4 regions of the Anaerotruncus sp. AF02-27 genome follow, and region 2 is predicted to be linked to each of the others. Evidence: predicted binding sites of a transcription regulator. Region 2 holds the regulator's gene; each other region holds the start of a gene.

Region 1 (3,417 bases), on a different contig from region 2:
CAGACGATGTATTTTTGTCCTTTCGGGGCTTTCATTCCAGCTTCCCATTTGATCCCAACCGGGAAGCCCGCGCCGCCGCGTCCGCGCAGCCCGGAGCCCTTCATTTCCGCAACGACCTCGGCGTCGGTCATCGTGAGCGCCCTGGCCAGCGCAAAGTATCCGTCTCGCGCGATGTAGGCGGGAAGAGAAGCGTATTCCATCCGGCCGCAGTTGCGCAGCGCGATGCGGACCTGGTCTTTGAAGAAACCAATTTCGTCAAGCCTGGGGACACGTTTATTCTGCGCGCGGTCAAAAAAGGTGTATTCCTCCAAAATTTCGCCGCCCATGAGATGACGGGCAACAACCTCTTCCACCTTTTCCGGGTCCATCTTTACATAAAAAATGTTGCCGGGCTCCACAAGCAATACCGGTCCGACGGCGCAGGTTCCCATGCAGCCGGTGACAACGGTATGTACGCGTTTGGCCAGTCCATGCGCGGAAAGCGCGTTTTCCAGCGCTTTCTGCACCGCCGCGCAGTCGGAGGAGATGCAGCCCGCTCCGCCGCAGACGAGCACGCGGTATTCCCACTGCTTTTCGGCAGCGAGATAATCCGCCTTGATTTGTGAAAGGTCCTGGGGGCAGGCCGCTTTAAATGGGCTCATCGTCCTCGTCCTCCTTGTAATAGCGTTTCAGGATCTCTTCGAGCTTATCCGGGTTCACCTGTTTATAGACCACATCATCGATCGACATGGCCGGGGCAAGCCCACAGGCGCCGATGCAGCGCGCGACTTCGAAGGTGAATCTGCCATCGGCGGTCGTGTCGCCCACCCCCACGTCGAGCAGCTTTTCCAGACGTTCGACAATCTTCTTGCCGCCGCGCACATAGCAGGCGGTTCCAAGACAGACGCGGATGGTATGCTCACCGCGCGGCTGAGTCGAAAAGAAGGAATAGAAGCTCACGACGCCCGAAACCTCCGAAAGCGGCAGGGCAAGTCCGTCCGCCACCACCTTCTGCACCTCAAGCGGAAGGTATCCATAAATTCCCTGTGCAAGATGCAATACCTGGATGAGCGAGCCCTCTCTGCCCTTGTATTCGGCGGCCAGTCGGGCGATCCGTCCGAGTAGCTCCCCAGGATCGTCGGAGCAGCAGCATGTGCATTTGGTTGCCTGTTCCATAGGTGAAGCCTCCTTGTTTCGATAATATTTTATCATATTGAATTCGCTTCGCAAATAGACATCTTCTCATAAAATGCAATTTAGATTGTCTATAAATTCACATTATGGATATTTTTTTGACAAATACCCAATATTTTGATTGATTTTTAACAGCATCCATTCATTTTAAAAGGATTTTTCTTGTTGCTTATAGCCTACCATCCGGGAATGAAAAAGTCAACAAATGATAATTTTTTATCTTTCATTTTCCAATCGCTCCCTCCATTTTTGCATCTTTTTCGCAAAATGAAGCAGCAGAACAAAAAAAGTTCCGCCCCGGAATTCCGGGGCGGAACTTTTTTATTTTGTTATTTTATTAATTTATCGAGCAGATCCATCACTTCATCAAGCTTCTCCTGTGCGTCACCCGCCTCAAACGCGTCTGCCACACATCCTTCCATATGGGCGCGCAGCACCTCCTTGTTCGCGCGGGAGAGCACCGACTCGGCCGCCATGATCTGGTTGGAGATGTCAATACAGTACCGATCCTCCTCAATCATCTTGAGCACGCCGTCAATCTGCCCGCGCGCGGTGCGGAGCAGCCGGGTAACTTTCTGTTTATCCGCCTTCATAACGCGGCCTCAGTCGAGCGAGACGACTTCGTAGCCCGCGTCGGCCACCGCCGCTTTGAGCGCGTCGTCGTCCACCCTGCCTTCGGTTTCGATCATGGCTGTCTTGGCTTCCAGATCCACTTTGGCGGTCACACCATCCAGCGCGCAGAGCGCCTTCTCCACACGGCCGGAACAATGCGCGCACATCATGCCTTCGATTTTCATGGTTTTTTTCATTGTTTTCACAACCTCTTTCGTTTCTGTTTTTACGATTTTGGATTCGGTTTCTATGGGGACGGAAATCTCCGCCAACGCGCCGCGGCGCGGTTTAAACAATTTTAGCCGCAGAGCGTTCGATACGACGCAGACCGAGCTCAGGCTCATGGCCGCAGCCGCGAACATTGGATTGAGCCTCCAGCCAAGCACCGAGAAGAATACGCCCGCTGCCAGCGGGATGCCAATGGAATTGTAAAAGAACGCCCAGAACAGGTTCTGTTTGATGTTGCGGATAACCGCGCGAGAAAGTTCGATCGCCGAAACCGCGTCGAGCAGGTCGCTCTTCATCAACACAATGTCGGCCGATTCAATTGCAACGTCGGTGCCCGCGCCAATCGCAATGCCCACATCCGCGCGGGTCAGGGCAGGCGCGTCGTTGATGCCGTCACCCACCATCGCGACCTTTTTTCCGGCTTGCTGCAGGGCGGAAACCTCCCGTTCCTTATCCTGCGGCAATACCTCGGCCACCACCCGGCCGATCCCCATCTGTTTGCGGATGGCTTCGGCGGTGCGGCGGTTGTCACCGGTCAGCATAACCACGTCAATTCCCATTTCGCGCAGCCGAGCAACCGCTTCCCGGCTGGTCGGCTTGATCACGTCCGCCACGGCGATCACACCAATCACCCGGTTCTCATCCGCAAAATAGAGCGGCGTCTTACCTGCTTCTGCAAGCGACGCACCAGTCTTTTCGAAACCGCCAAGCGGGATTTTTTTCTCAGCGAGCAGCTTAAGGTTGCCCGCATAGTAGATTTTTCCTTCAAATTCCGCCTGCACGCCCTGTCCGACAAGCGCGGAAAATTCCCGCACCGGCGCGATATCCAGCCCGCGCGCTGCCGCCTCGGCCATGATCGCTTCAGCCAGCGGATGCTCGGACGGCTTTTCAACCGCCGCCGCGATCGCAACCAGACGTTCTTCATCCATGCCGTCCGCCGTAAAAATATCGGTCACGCGGGGCTTGCCCTCGGTGATGGTGCCGGTTTTATCGAGCACCACCGTGTCGATCGTATGCGCGGTTTCCAGCGATTCGGCCGATTTGATCAGGATGCCATTTTCCGCGCCCTTGCCAGTTCCAACCATAATCGCGACCGGCGTCGCGAGCCCAAGCGCACACGGACAGGAGATGACCAGCACCGCAATACCGATCGACAGTGCGAATTCAAAATTCTGTCCCAGCATCAGCCACACCACCGTGGAAAGGATCGCAATACAGATGACAACCGGCACAAATACGCCGCTCACCTTGTCAGCGAGCTTTGCGATCGGCGCTTTCGAGTTGGAAGCGTCCTCGACCAGCTGGATAATCTGCGCAAGAGTGGTGTCGTTTCCGACCTTGGTTGCGCGGAATTTTAACCAGCCGGATTTATTGATGGTAGCCGCGATAAGCGTGTCACCCGGA
Region 2 (3,417 bases):
TTATGAGCCTGCTCGAGCAGCGCCTGCCGGTCAAATCGATCACCGTGATGGTGCAGAAGGAGGCCGCGCAGCGGCTCTGCGCCGAACCCGCCACCCGCGAGGTTGGCGCGGTCACAATCGCTGTGCGGTACTACAGCGTCCCGAAGGTGCTCTTTCAGGTGTCACGCGGGTCGTTTATGCCGTCGCCCGACGTGGACAGTACGGTCATCCGGCTGGATATCCGGGAGCGGCCGCAATACGACGTGGGGGATGAAAAGGCTTTCTTCGCGGTGGTGAAGGCGGCTTTTTCCCAACGCCGAAAAACGATCCTGAACTGTCTGGCAAGCGGGCTTTCGCTTGCGAAGCCGGACACCGCCGCGCTGCTCGAAACAGCGGGGGTGCCGGGCACGGCACGCGCCGAGCAGCTCACGATGGAACAGTTCGCGGCGCTTTCCCGCGCCGCAAAGGAGATGAAACGATGAAACTGACAAAACGCAGGATCCTGTCCATTGTGATCGCGGCTGTTACCCTCATCGCGACCGGGGCGTATTACACAATGGTTTACCACTATACGGCGAAACCGGAATCGCTGACCGAGGCGCTCACGGAATATACCGGCATGCCGGTGGAGATAGCCGGGACCGAGGAGGCCGGCAACCGGCTGTTCGTGCTCTTCAAGGACCCGGGCGGCGGCCCGATGATGGGCTACGCGCTTTTCGACCGGGGGATGAACACCCTTTACCGGCCGGTCAGCGCCGGCTACGGCAATTCGATCGGCGTGGAGGTCTATCCCTTCACCGCTTCGGGCAAACGGAAGGTCGCGGTCTGCGGCGCGAACGCCGACCCGCGCGCGGTGGCCTACGAGGTCATTACGGTGGACGAGGAACCGCCGCAGGTGGTGTTTTCCGGAGAGATTGCCGAACGGGATTTCGTCGATATTTATGAGCACCCGAAAACGGAGGGGCTCTGGCGCGGCCTACGGCTTCTTGACGCGGATGGGAACGACCTCGCTCCCGAACTGTACGCGTCAGGGGTGGCGGACGGGCCGGGCACCGGGATTGGGACAGCCGAGCTTTTCATGACAGATATTTTTTGCATCCTCATCCTGTTGGTTGGATTCGTTGTGGCAAAATATTTCTGGGACGAAAAACAATTGCCGGAGGACAAAAAGGAATAGAGAAACGGCCCCGCTTCTCAGAAGCGGGGCCGTTTGGGTTTGAAATCAGGATTTCTCGTCGGCATAAAACTGGTTCATCCGGTAGCAAAGGGTCATAAGGCTGTCCCCAAGATGCACGTTTTCGACCACGACGTTCTCGAAATTAAGCAGCAGATCGTAGTGGGAGAAGTTCCAGAAGCAGTTGATGCCGAGGTTTTTGAGCCGCTCGGCCGTTTCATAAGCCACCTCGCGCGGGATGCAGAGGATCGCGGCGCGGGGATGATTTTCCCGGCAGAAGTCTTCGAGTTCGGTGGTGTCCCGCACGGTATGTTCCCGGATCTTCTGCCCGATGACCGTGGGGGAGTTGTCGAAAATCCCCACGAGCTTAAAACCGCTGGTGTCGAAGTTCATATGCTTTGCAAGCGTGCGGCCGAGATTTCCCGCGCCGATCAGGATGATGTCGGCCTGTTTATTGAGGCCGAGGATGTTTCCGATTTCCTTATAAAGCGCGGCGACGTTGTAACCGTAACCCTGCTGGCCGAATCCGCCGAAGCAGTTGAGATCCTGTCGGATCTGGGAGGCGGTGAGCTGCATGAGCTGTGCAAGCTCCCGCGAAGAGATACGGGTGACATCCTTTTTCAGAAGGTCGCCCAAAAAGCGATAGTAGCGCGGCAGACGCCGGATAACCGACAGTGAAACGCCCTCATGCTTTGGCATAGACACAAACACCCTTCCTGTGTAGATTTCCTTGTGTGCCGGGCGGATCAGAGGCTCGCTACGGTATCCATGACATAATTGCCGAATTCCTCGCAGGTGCAGCCGGTGTCGCGGCCGGTGATGGTGAGCTTTTTCTCCTCGTACATGCAGACGTCCAGCGCACGGTCGAGCTTATCCGCCTGCGCCTGGAAGCCGATGTGGCTCAGCAGCAGCACCGCTGCGCGCAGCATCGAGCAGGGATCGGCATATTTGCCGCGGCCTTCCTTGATCATACGCGGCGCGGAGCCGTGGATCGCCTCAAACATCGCGTAGCGTTTGCCGATGTTGGCGCTGCCCGCGGTACCGACGCCGCCCTGGAACTCGGCGGCTTCATCGGTGATGATGTCGCCGTAGAGGTTCGGAAGTACAAATACCTTGAAATCACGGCGGCGCTTCTGGTCAATCAGTTTTGCGGTCATGATGTCAATATACCAGTCGTCGGTGGAGATGTCCGGATACTCCTTGGCGATGTTCTGGCAGAGTTTGAGGAACTTGCCGTCGGTCGTCTTGACGATGTTGGCCTTGGTGACGATTGAAACGCGGTCTTTGTGGTTTTTCTTGGCATAGTCGAAAGCGAGCCGCGCGATGCGTTCGGTGCCTTCGGTGGTGGTGACGACAAAGTCGAACGCGACTTCGTCGTCGACATTCACGCCGCAGGAGCCGAGCGTGTATGCGCCTTCGGTATTCTCACGGAAGAAGGTCCAGTCGATGCCTTCGCTCGGGACTTTGACCGGGCGGACGTTCGCGAACAGGTCAAGCTCCTTGCGCATCGCAACGTTGGCCGATTCGATATTTGGCCAGGGATCGCCCGCTCGCGGGGTGGTGGTGGGGCCTTTGAGGATGACGTGGCATTTTTTGAGTTCCGCGAGCACGTCGTCCGGGATAGCTTTGCCGACGGTGGCGCGGTTTTCGATGGTGAGGCCGTCGATCTGCTTAAATTCCACACGGCCGGCGGCCACTTCATCCGCCAGCAGGTGCTTTAATACGCGGGCGGCTTCATTGGTGATAATGGGGCCGATGCCGTCGCCGCCGCAGACACCGATGACGATCTTATCGAGATGTTCGTAATCCACGAAGTCCTTAGTTGCTTTAATGCGCTCATTGCGCGCAAGCTGGGCCTCTACCAGCGCGGCAAAATGTTCGACAGCCGCTTGTACTTTCTGATCCAATGCAAGTCCTCCTATGATTCATTTCATGATACAGTTACATCACAGTAATAATTATACATTATTTTATATCATTGCGCAGGTCTTGTCAATCTGAAAGCCAGCTGCCCAAAGATGCAGTTTGGAGAAAAAACGGAAGGTTCAGGGCGGCAGGAAACCAGAGTCGGTGCAAAAACGGGCGAGCTCCCGCAGGGTTTTGCGCGCGGCGGCCAGCCTGCGGCTGACCGTGGAGCGGCTGACGCCGAGAATTTTGGCGGCCTCAGGCATCTTGATCCCCTCCAGGTAATAGAGCCGGACGGCTTCCTGCTGGCCTGGCGGCAGAAAGCGGATGGCGTTGGCGGCAAACCGCCGGTAGCGTTC
Region 3 (3,417 bases), on a different contig from region 2:
TTTCCAGTTGCCTGCGATAACTGCTTTCCGAACCGCTTTATTCATAACTGCATTCTCCTTTATTCTTGTCATTGGAACAGCGAAAAAAGGGAGCGGATTTGCCCGCTCCCTTTCGGATTACTTGTCGTTGAGGGCCGCGATGCCGGGCAGCTCCAGTCCCTCGAGGAATTCGAGCGAAGCGCCGCCGCCGGTGGAGATATGGGTCATCCTGTCGCCGAAGCCCAGCTTGGTGACCGCCGCCGCGCTGTCCCCGCCGCCGATGATCGAGATTGCGCCGCTGTCCGCCACCGCGGTCGCGACCGCGAGGGTGCCTTTCGCAAAGGCCTCGAATTCAAATACGCCCATCGGTCCGTTCCACACAACCGTGCCCGCGCCTTTGATGGCGTCGCAGAAGAGTTTTTCAGTCTTGGGGCCGATATCCATACCCATCCAGCCGTCCGGGATCTTGTCGCTGTCAACCAGCCTGCTCTGGCAGTTCGGATCGAATTTGTCACCGACGAGGTTATCGACCGGCAAAAGCAGGCTCACGCCCTTGGCTTTCGCCTTGGCGAGCATTTCCTTGGCCAGTTCGAGCTTATCCTCTTCGCAGAGCGAATTGCCGATCGAGTGTCCCATTGCCTTGATGAAGGTGTAGGCCATACCGCCGCCGACGATCAGGGTGTCAACCTTCTCAAGCAGGTTATTGATGACGCCGATCTTATCCGAAACCTTCGCGCCGCCCAGGATCGCGACGAACGGGCGTTTGGGGTCGGAAAGGGCTTTGCCCATGATGGTGATTTCCTTCTGGATGAGGTAACCGCAGACCGCCGGAAGGTACTCCGCGACGCCGGCGGTGGAAGCGTGGGCGCGATGGGCCGAGCCGAACGCGTCGTTGACATAGATTTCCGCGAGGGAAGCAAACGCCTTCGAAAGCGCCGGATCGTTCTTGGTCTCGCCCTTTTCAAAGCGGACGTTCTCAAGCATCAGCAGCTCGCCGGGTTTTAAGGCCGCGGCTTTCGCCTTGGCGTCCTCGCCGACAACGTCTTTGGCCATTTCGACCGGTTTGCCCAGCAGCTCACCGAGGCGTTTGGCGACTGGAGCAAGCGAGAACTCCGGTTTCACTTCGCCCTTCGGACGGCCGAGGTGCGAACAGAGGATGACCGCCGCATTCTTTTCAAGCAGGTATTTGATGGTCGGAAGCGCAGCCACAATGCGTTTGTCCGATGTGATCACGCCATCCTTCAGCGGGACGTTGAAGTCGCAGCGGACCAGCACTTTTTTGCCGGATACGTCGATGTCTTCCACCGACTTTTTGTTGTAGGAAGTCATGTTTGCCACCCTTTCTCGATTTTCTGTTTTTGGGTTTTCCCCGATTTTCAACAACTCTGTTAATTAATCAACAATCCATGGATTATTCTACGGCATCGGCTTTTTTTTTGCAAGCGTTTTGCGCGATTTTCCATGGTTTCAACAGCTTCCAAAGTTAGTTTGCGCAATTCTTTGGGGATTATTTTCCATAGGATACCGGTCTGAGAAAAATCCCCCGGCAGACACCGGGGGATTTTTATTTTTCAGGCCAGATAATCCTGTTCGCGCGCGCGGGTATTCAGCCGCTTCTCCCCGCGCACGATCATGGCGACCGCCTTGGGACCCGCGTTGATTGTGATGGCGGCGCCAAGCTGGAATTTTGCCTTTGGCGCGTGCCCGAACCGCTTGGAAATCTCCTTCCAGAGATCTTCTCCGTACTGTTCAATGCTGCCGTACGCCACCACCGTGGGGGCTTTTTTGTCGCTGGCATGCGCAAGTCCCTGTTCGCAGACGCGGACCACCACATTTTTGTCACCGCGCACCTTTTCCACCACCGCGGTCACGCCGTCGATGATCGAGATGACCGGCCGCAAGCCGAGCACGTCGCCCACAAAGGCAGCGGCGGCAGGGACGCGTCCCGAGCGGCGGACATATTCGAGCGAATAGGGGGCGAAATAAATCTCCACGCAGGAGAACCAGTCATCCAGGAATACGGTGACCTCATCGGCGGTTTTGCCCGCCTTGATGAGCTTGGCAGCTTCCACGATCGGATAGCCGTAACCGATGGAATAGGAGCCTGAATCAAGCACCGTGATGTTCATTTTGTCCACAGCCTCCGGGGTGTCCTCATAAAACTGCTTCTTGGCAAAGACCGCCGCCTGGAACATATTGGACCCCTTTGAGGTGATGGTCGTGTTGATCACATCCGTGTAGCCCTGCTCATAAGCGTCCTGGTACGCTTGGGCGTAGGTCACCGACAGGATGTGGCTGGTGACTGGCAGCTCCCTGGCCGCTGTCAGCCGCTCATAAAATTCCGGAATGGTAAAATCCACCCGTTCGAGATAGCCCTTGCCGTCGATTGCAATTGGGATCGGCAGCATGACGATCCCGCCCGTGAGCAGGTCCGCGTCCGGGATGTCGCAGGCGGAATCGGTCATTAAAAGGATTTTCTGGTCGTGCTGTTTCTTTTTTGCCATACATGATCTCCTACCACTGATATTGGGTGAGTTGTCCGTGATTTTTGAGCGCCGGGAACCCCCATTGACGCAGCGCTTCATAAGTTGCGACCGCCACTGTATTGGAAAGGTTCAGGCTGCGCGCACCGGCAATCATCGGCAGGCGCACGCAGCGCTGTGGGTTTTGATAGAGCAGATCTTCCGGCAGACCCGCGTCCTCCCGGCCGAAAACGATATAGGCATTGTCCGGATAAGCGATTTCGGTGTAGATATGCGGCGCTTTGGTGGTGAAATAAAAGAATTCACCCTGGTTCTTTTCAAAAAATTCCGAGGTTGAAGCATAGGTGGTGATGTCCAGCAGATGCCAGTAATCAAGCCCCGCGCGTTTTAGTTTCGCATCGGTGATCGCAAAGCCCATCGGCCCCACCAGATGCAGCCGTGCGCCGGTCGCGGCACAGGTGCGGGAGATATTCCCCGTGTTCTGCGGGATTTGGGGCTCAATGAGGACAATGTTTAAAGTTGGCATCCGGGCGGCATCTCCAATATGAATTTTTGCGGGCAGGACATGTCCGCCACACCATATAATTTACCATCCTTTTACACGGTTCGTCAAGTAGCAATTGTTACATTTTGCTGATGCGGATATTGAAAGCGCCTTTCAGATTTGATTTTTTCCAAAAACAGCGGAAAGTTGCACCTGCGTGCAACTTTCCGCTGTTTTTGCCGTATGGGTGAAAGGATGTGACCTATGAAACAATCGGATGAAGCGAAACGCCGCGAGCTGTTCTGCATTTTTATGGCGCGGGGATTTTCTCCGGAGGAATCGGTTCGCCGGGCGGGTTATGGCGCCGGGGACTGCGGCAGGCAGTCAGCGGCGCTTCTGGGAGATGCAAAGGTGCGCAGGCGGATCTCCAGGCTGATGAAGGACCTCTGTTGCCGCGCGCCTGAGCAGACC
Region 4 (3,417 bases), on a different contig from region 2:
CTTCTGGAGGATCGCGGTGATCTCCTGCTCGCTCGGCGGGATACAGATCACCTCCAGATCGGGGATGCTCTTTTCAAGCGCCGGGGAATCAGGCAGGTCGAAATCATCTGTCCGTCCGCCGCCGGCAAACGCCTCCACCCGGATACGCGAGGCGAGCGCCTCCTTTTTCCCGCCCGCGCAGGGCCCTCCGATACAGCTGCCGCTGCAGGCGCTCATCTCGACAAAACAATCGGAAAGACGGCCCTTTCCGATCTCTTCGAGCACCTCCATGCAGTTTTGCAGGCCGTCCACCGCAAGATAGTGGCAGCCGTTTTCCTGTTCCATGCTCTTCAGAATGCCGCCGCTTTCCGGGAAGAAACGGGAACGGCGCGGGGCGCTTTCTGCGGAACGGGATGGAAAGGAGATCCCGCGCGCCTGCATCCAGTCGTTCAGCTCATCAAAAGTGAGCGCGTAATCCGCTCCGTCCGGGAATTGCTCGCATTCGTCCTTCTTGGAGATGCAGGGCCCGATGAATACGACCACCGCATCCGGGTCCTGCGTTTTCAGGAGTTTGGCGTGCGCCTGCATCGGAGAGAGAACCGGCGCGAGATGCCGCAAAGCCTTGGGAAAACGCGTTTGGATGAGCTTTACAACCGTCGGGCAGCAGGAAGAAATGAGCAGCTGACCGCGGCGTTCGCGCACAAGCTGTTCATAGCGGGACTTCACCAGATATGCCCCTTCGGCTGCCTCCCGCGCGCCAGCAAAGCCCAGCGCGCGCAGCGCCTGCGCAAAGGCGTCAAATCCGTCGACCGGATAGCTTGCGATAAAAGCGGGCGCTACGCTTGCAACGACGGTTTTGCCGCCTGCGATCGCGCTTTCGACCGCTTGGATATCGCTGCGCACCACCTTGGCCTGCTGTGGACATACCAGGATACAATTGCCGCAGTAGATACAATCCTGCAGGATGACCTGTGCCTGGTGGTTTTTCACTTCGATGGCCTTCACCGGACAGCCGCGGACGCATTTATAGCAATTTTTGCAGTTGGCTTTTTTCAGCTTCAGGATTTCCATCTGGTTCAGCCCGCTTCCTTCAGAATGTGATTTTCAAAGACGCTTTCGGCGTTTTCGGGCGTGACGCCGGTGATGAGCCGGCCGTCCACCTGGATGCTGACGCCCTGGTCGCAATGTCCCAGGCAGATGCTTGACCCGAGCTGGACGCGGTCCTCGAGATGATTTTGCCGGACCAGCTCGGCAAAACGTTCGCGGACGCGGTAGGAGCCGTTGACATGGCAGGCGCTGCCAATACAGATTAGAACTTTCACAATGTAAACCTCCCGGCTGACAATTCAAAATTTGGTCAATATTGCTTTAAGTATACGACGAGTGTTAATTAATTGTCAATCTCTGCGGGCCAGGAAAATCTGCAAAAACGAGGGGAATTAGCCATTGACCGATAAAACAGTTTTTTTGCCCAAAAAAGAAGGAAAAAATTCTACAATTAGTCCAACTAAAATGCCTTTCCAAAAGTTGTTGCCTATGGTATACTTAACTTGTTTTGGATTGTTACAATTTTATCAATCTCCCCTCTGCCGATGCACCGTGGCGTGTGCGACGAAAACGTAAAGAAGGATGGTCCATATGGGAAACACAACCAATTTTGACAAGGCTGAAGAAATTCTTCAGGCGCATGGAAAAAAGGAATCCGCCCTGATTGCGATCATGCAGGATATCCAGGCGGAATACCGCTATCTGCCGCCCGATATTCTCGAGTACATTGCAAAGGGGCTGGGCATCAGTGTGGCGAAGGTGTACAGCGTCGCCACCTTCTACGAGAATTTTTCGCTTGAACCAAAGGGCAAATACGTCATCCGCATCTGCGACGGCACCGCCTGCCATGTGCGCAAGTCGATTCCGATCCTGGAAGCGCTGCGCAAGGAACTGGGCCTCTCGGATAAGAAACACACCACCGATGACCAGGTTTTTACGGTGGAAACCGTCTCCTGCCTGGGCGCCTGCGGGCTTGCGCCGGTTTTGACGGTGAACGACAAAGTTCATCCCGCCATGACGCCGGACAAAGCGCGGGAGCTGCTGAAAGAACTCAAAGAGGAGGACGCGGGAAATGCCTAAGGTCAATACATACGCCGAGCTTTCTGAACTGCGCGGGTTTGCGCAGCGTTCGCTCGGCATGCAGAAAAAACAGGTGCTCATCTGTGCCGGTACCGGCTGCGTCGCGGGCGGTTCGCTGGTCATTTACGACCGGATCAAAAAAGCCTGTGAGGAGCGCGGGCTTGACGTCTGTGTCGAACTGCGCCACGAGCCCCACGGCGAAAATATCGGGCTCAAAAAGAGCGGCTGCCATGGATTCTGCGAGATGGGCCCGCTGCTGAAGATCGAGCCGTTGGACGTGCTCTACATCAAGGTGAAACCGGACGACTGTGAAGAGATCATCGAAAAATCGGTGATCGGCGACGAGGTGATCGACCGCCTGCTTTATAAGCTGGAAGGCAGGACCTATCCAAGTCAGCATGAGATCCCGTTTTATAAAAAACAGACCCGCCTCGTGCTGCATAACTGCGGACAGAACGACGCGGAGGACGTGCTCGAATACATCGCCAAAGGCGGCTATGAAGCTTTCGCAAAGGCGCTTTCCTCGATGACCGGCGAGGAGATCTGCAAGCAGATCTCCGAATCGAATCTGCGCGGCCGCGGCGGCGGCGGGTTCCCGACCGGCCGCAAATGGGAACAGGTGCGCCGCCAGAAGGAGCCTGTCAAATATGTCGTCTGCAACGGCGACGAAGGCGATCCGGGCGCTTTTATGGATCGTTCGATCATGGAGGGCGACCCGCACAAGATGCTTGAGGGCATGATGATCGCGGGTTACGCGACCGGCGCACAGGAAGGCTACATCTACGTCCGCGCCGAATATCCGCTGGCGGTCAACCGCCTCAAAACCGCGATCCGAAAAGCCAAGGAACTCGGCCTGCTCGGGGAAAACATCCTGGGGTCCGGTTTCAGCTTCGAATTGCATATCAACCAGGGCGCGGGCGCGTTCGTCTGCGGCGAAGGAAGCGCGCTGACCGCTTCGATCGAGGGCAACCGCGGCATGCCGCGCGTCAAGCCCCCGCGCACAGTCGAACAGGGGCTTTTTGGAAAGCCAACCGTCCTTAACAATGTGGAAACCTTCGCCAACGTCCCGATGATTATCCTCAACGGGGCGGACTGGTTCAAATCGATCGGTCCCGAAAACAGCCCGGGCACCAAGGCGTTCGCCCTCACCGGCAATGTCAACAACACAGGGCTCATTGAGGTGCCGATGGGCACCACCCTGCGCGAGGTCATCTTTGATATCGGCGGCGGGGGCAAAAATGGCCGCGACTTCAAGGCGGTGCAGATCGGCGGGCCGTCCGGCGGCTGTCTCACGAAAGAACACCTCGACCT

The links. The regulator Rex, encoded in region 2, represses fermentation and respiration genes when NADH is low (regulators of the CRP and FNR family bind a similar motif). The targets are predictions, from matches to a motif close to ATTGTTAANNNNTTAACAAT.
Region 1: DWV16_RS11415 (NAD(P)H-dependent oxidoreductase subunit E) is a predicted target of Rex. The motif match lies at 1,240-1,259, and genes of this name have one in related genera.
Region 3: pgk (phosphoglycerate kinase) is a predicted target of Rex. The motif match lies at 1,364-1,383, and genes of this name have one in related genera.
Region 4: DWV16_RS12390 (NAD(P)H-dependent oxidoreductase subunit E) is a predicted target of Rex. The motif match lies at 1,539-1,558, and genes of this name have one in related genera.

What each region holds. Positions count from the first base shown of each region.
Region 1 is NZ_QSBX01000013.1:79,753-83,169, forward strand. Features, by position in the region: gene nuoF (NADH-quinone oxidoreductase subunit NuoF) at 1-641, opposite strand, end outside; gene DWV16_RS11415 (NAD(P)H-dependent oxidoreductase subunit E) at 628-1,155, opposite strand; gene DWV16_RS11420 (metal-sensing transcriptional repressor) at 1,503-1,766, opposite strand; gene DWV16_RS11425 (heavy metal translocating P-type ATPase) at 1,776-3,417, opposite strand, start outside.
Region 2 is NZ_QSBX01000020.1:39,155-42,571, reverse strand. Features, by position in the region: gene rsmA (16S rRNA (adenine(1518)-N(6)/adenine(1519)-N(6))-dimethyltransferase RsmA) at 1-461, shown strand, start outside; gene DWV16_RS13880 (hypothetical protein) at 458-1,156, shown strand; gene DWV16_RS13875 (redox-sensing transcriptional repressor Rex) at 1,202-1,852, opposite strand; gene DWV16_RS13870 (isocitrate/isopropylmalate family dehydrogenase) at 1,900-3,060, opposite strand; gene DWV16_RS19775 (RNA polymerase sigma factor) at 3,199-3,417, opposite strand, start outside.
Region 3 is NZ_QSBX01000011.1:58,366-61,782, reverse strand. Features, by position in the region: gene tpiA (triose-phosphate isomerase) at 1-45, opposite strand, end outside; gene pgk (phosphoglycerate kinase) at 118-1,308, opposite strand; gene DWV16_RS10340 (DegV family protein) at 1,551-2,483, opposite strand; gene DWV16_RS10335 (tRNA (cytidine(34)-2'-O)-methyltransferase) at 2,494-2,988, opposite strand; gene DWV16_RS10330 (hypothetical protein) at 3,211-3,417, shown strand, end outside.
Region 4 is NZ_QSBX01000016.1:23,768-27,184, forward strand. Features, by position in the region: gene DWV16_RS12380 ([Fe-Fe] hydrogenase large subunit C-terminal domain-containing protein) at 1-1,050, opposite strand, end outside; gene DWV16_RS12385 ((2Fe-2S) ferredoxin domain-containing protein) at 1,056-1,301, opposite strand; gene DWV16_RS12390 (NAD(P)H-dependent oxidoreductase subunit E) at 1,618-2,106, shown strand; gene DWV16_RS12395 (NADH-quinone oxidoreductase subunit NuoF) at 2,099-3,417, shown strand, end outside.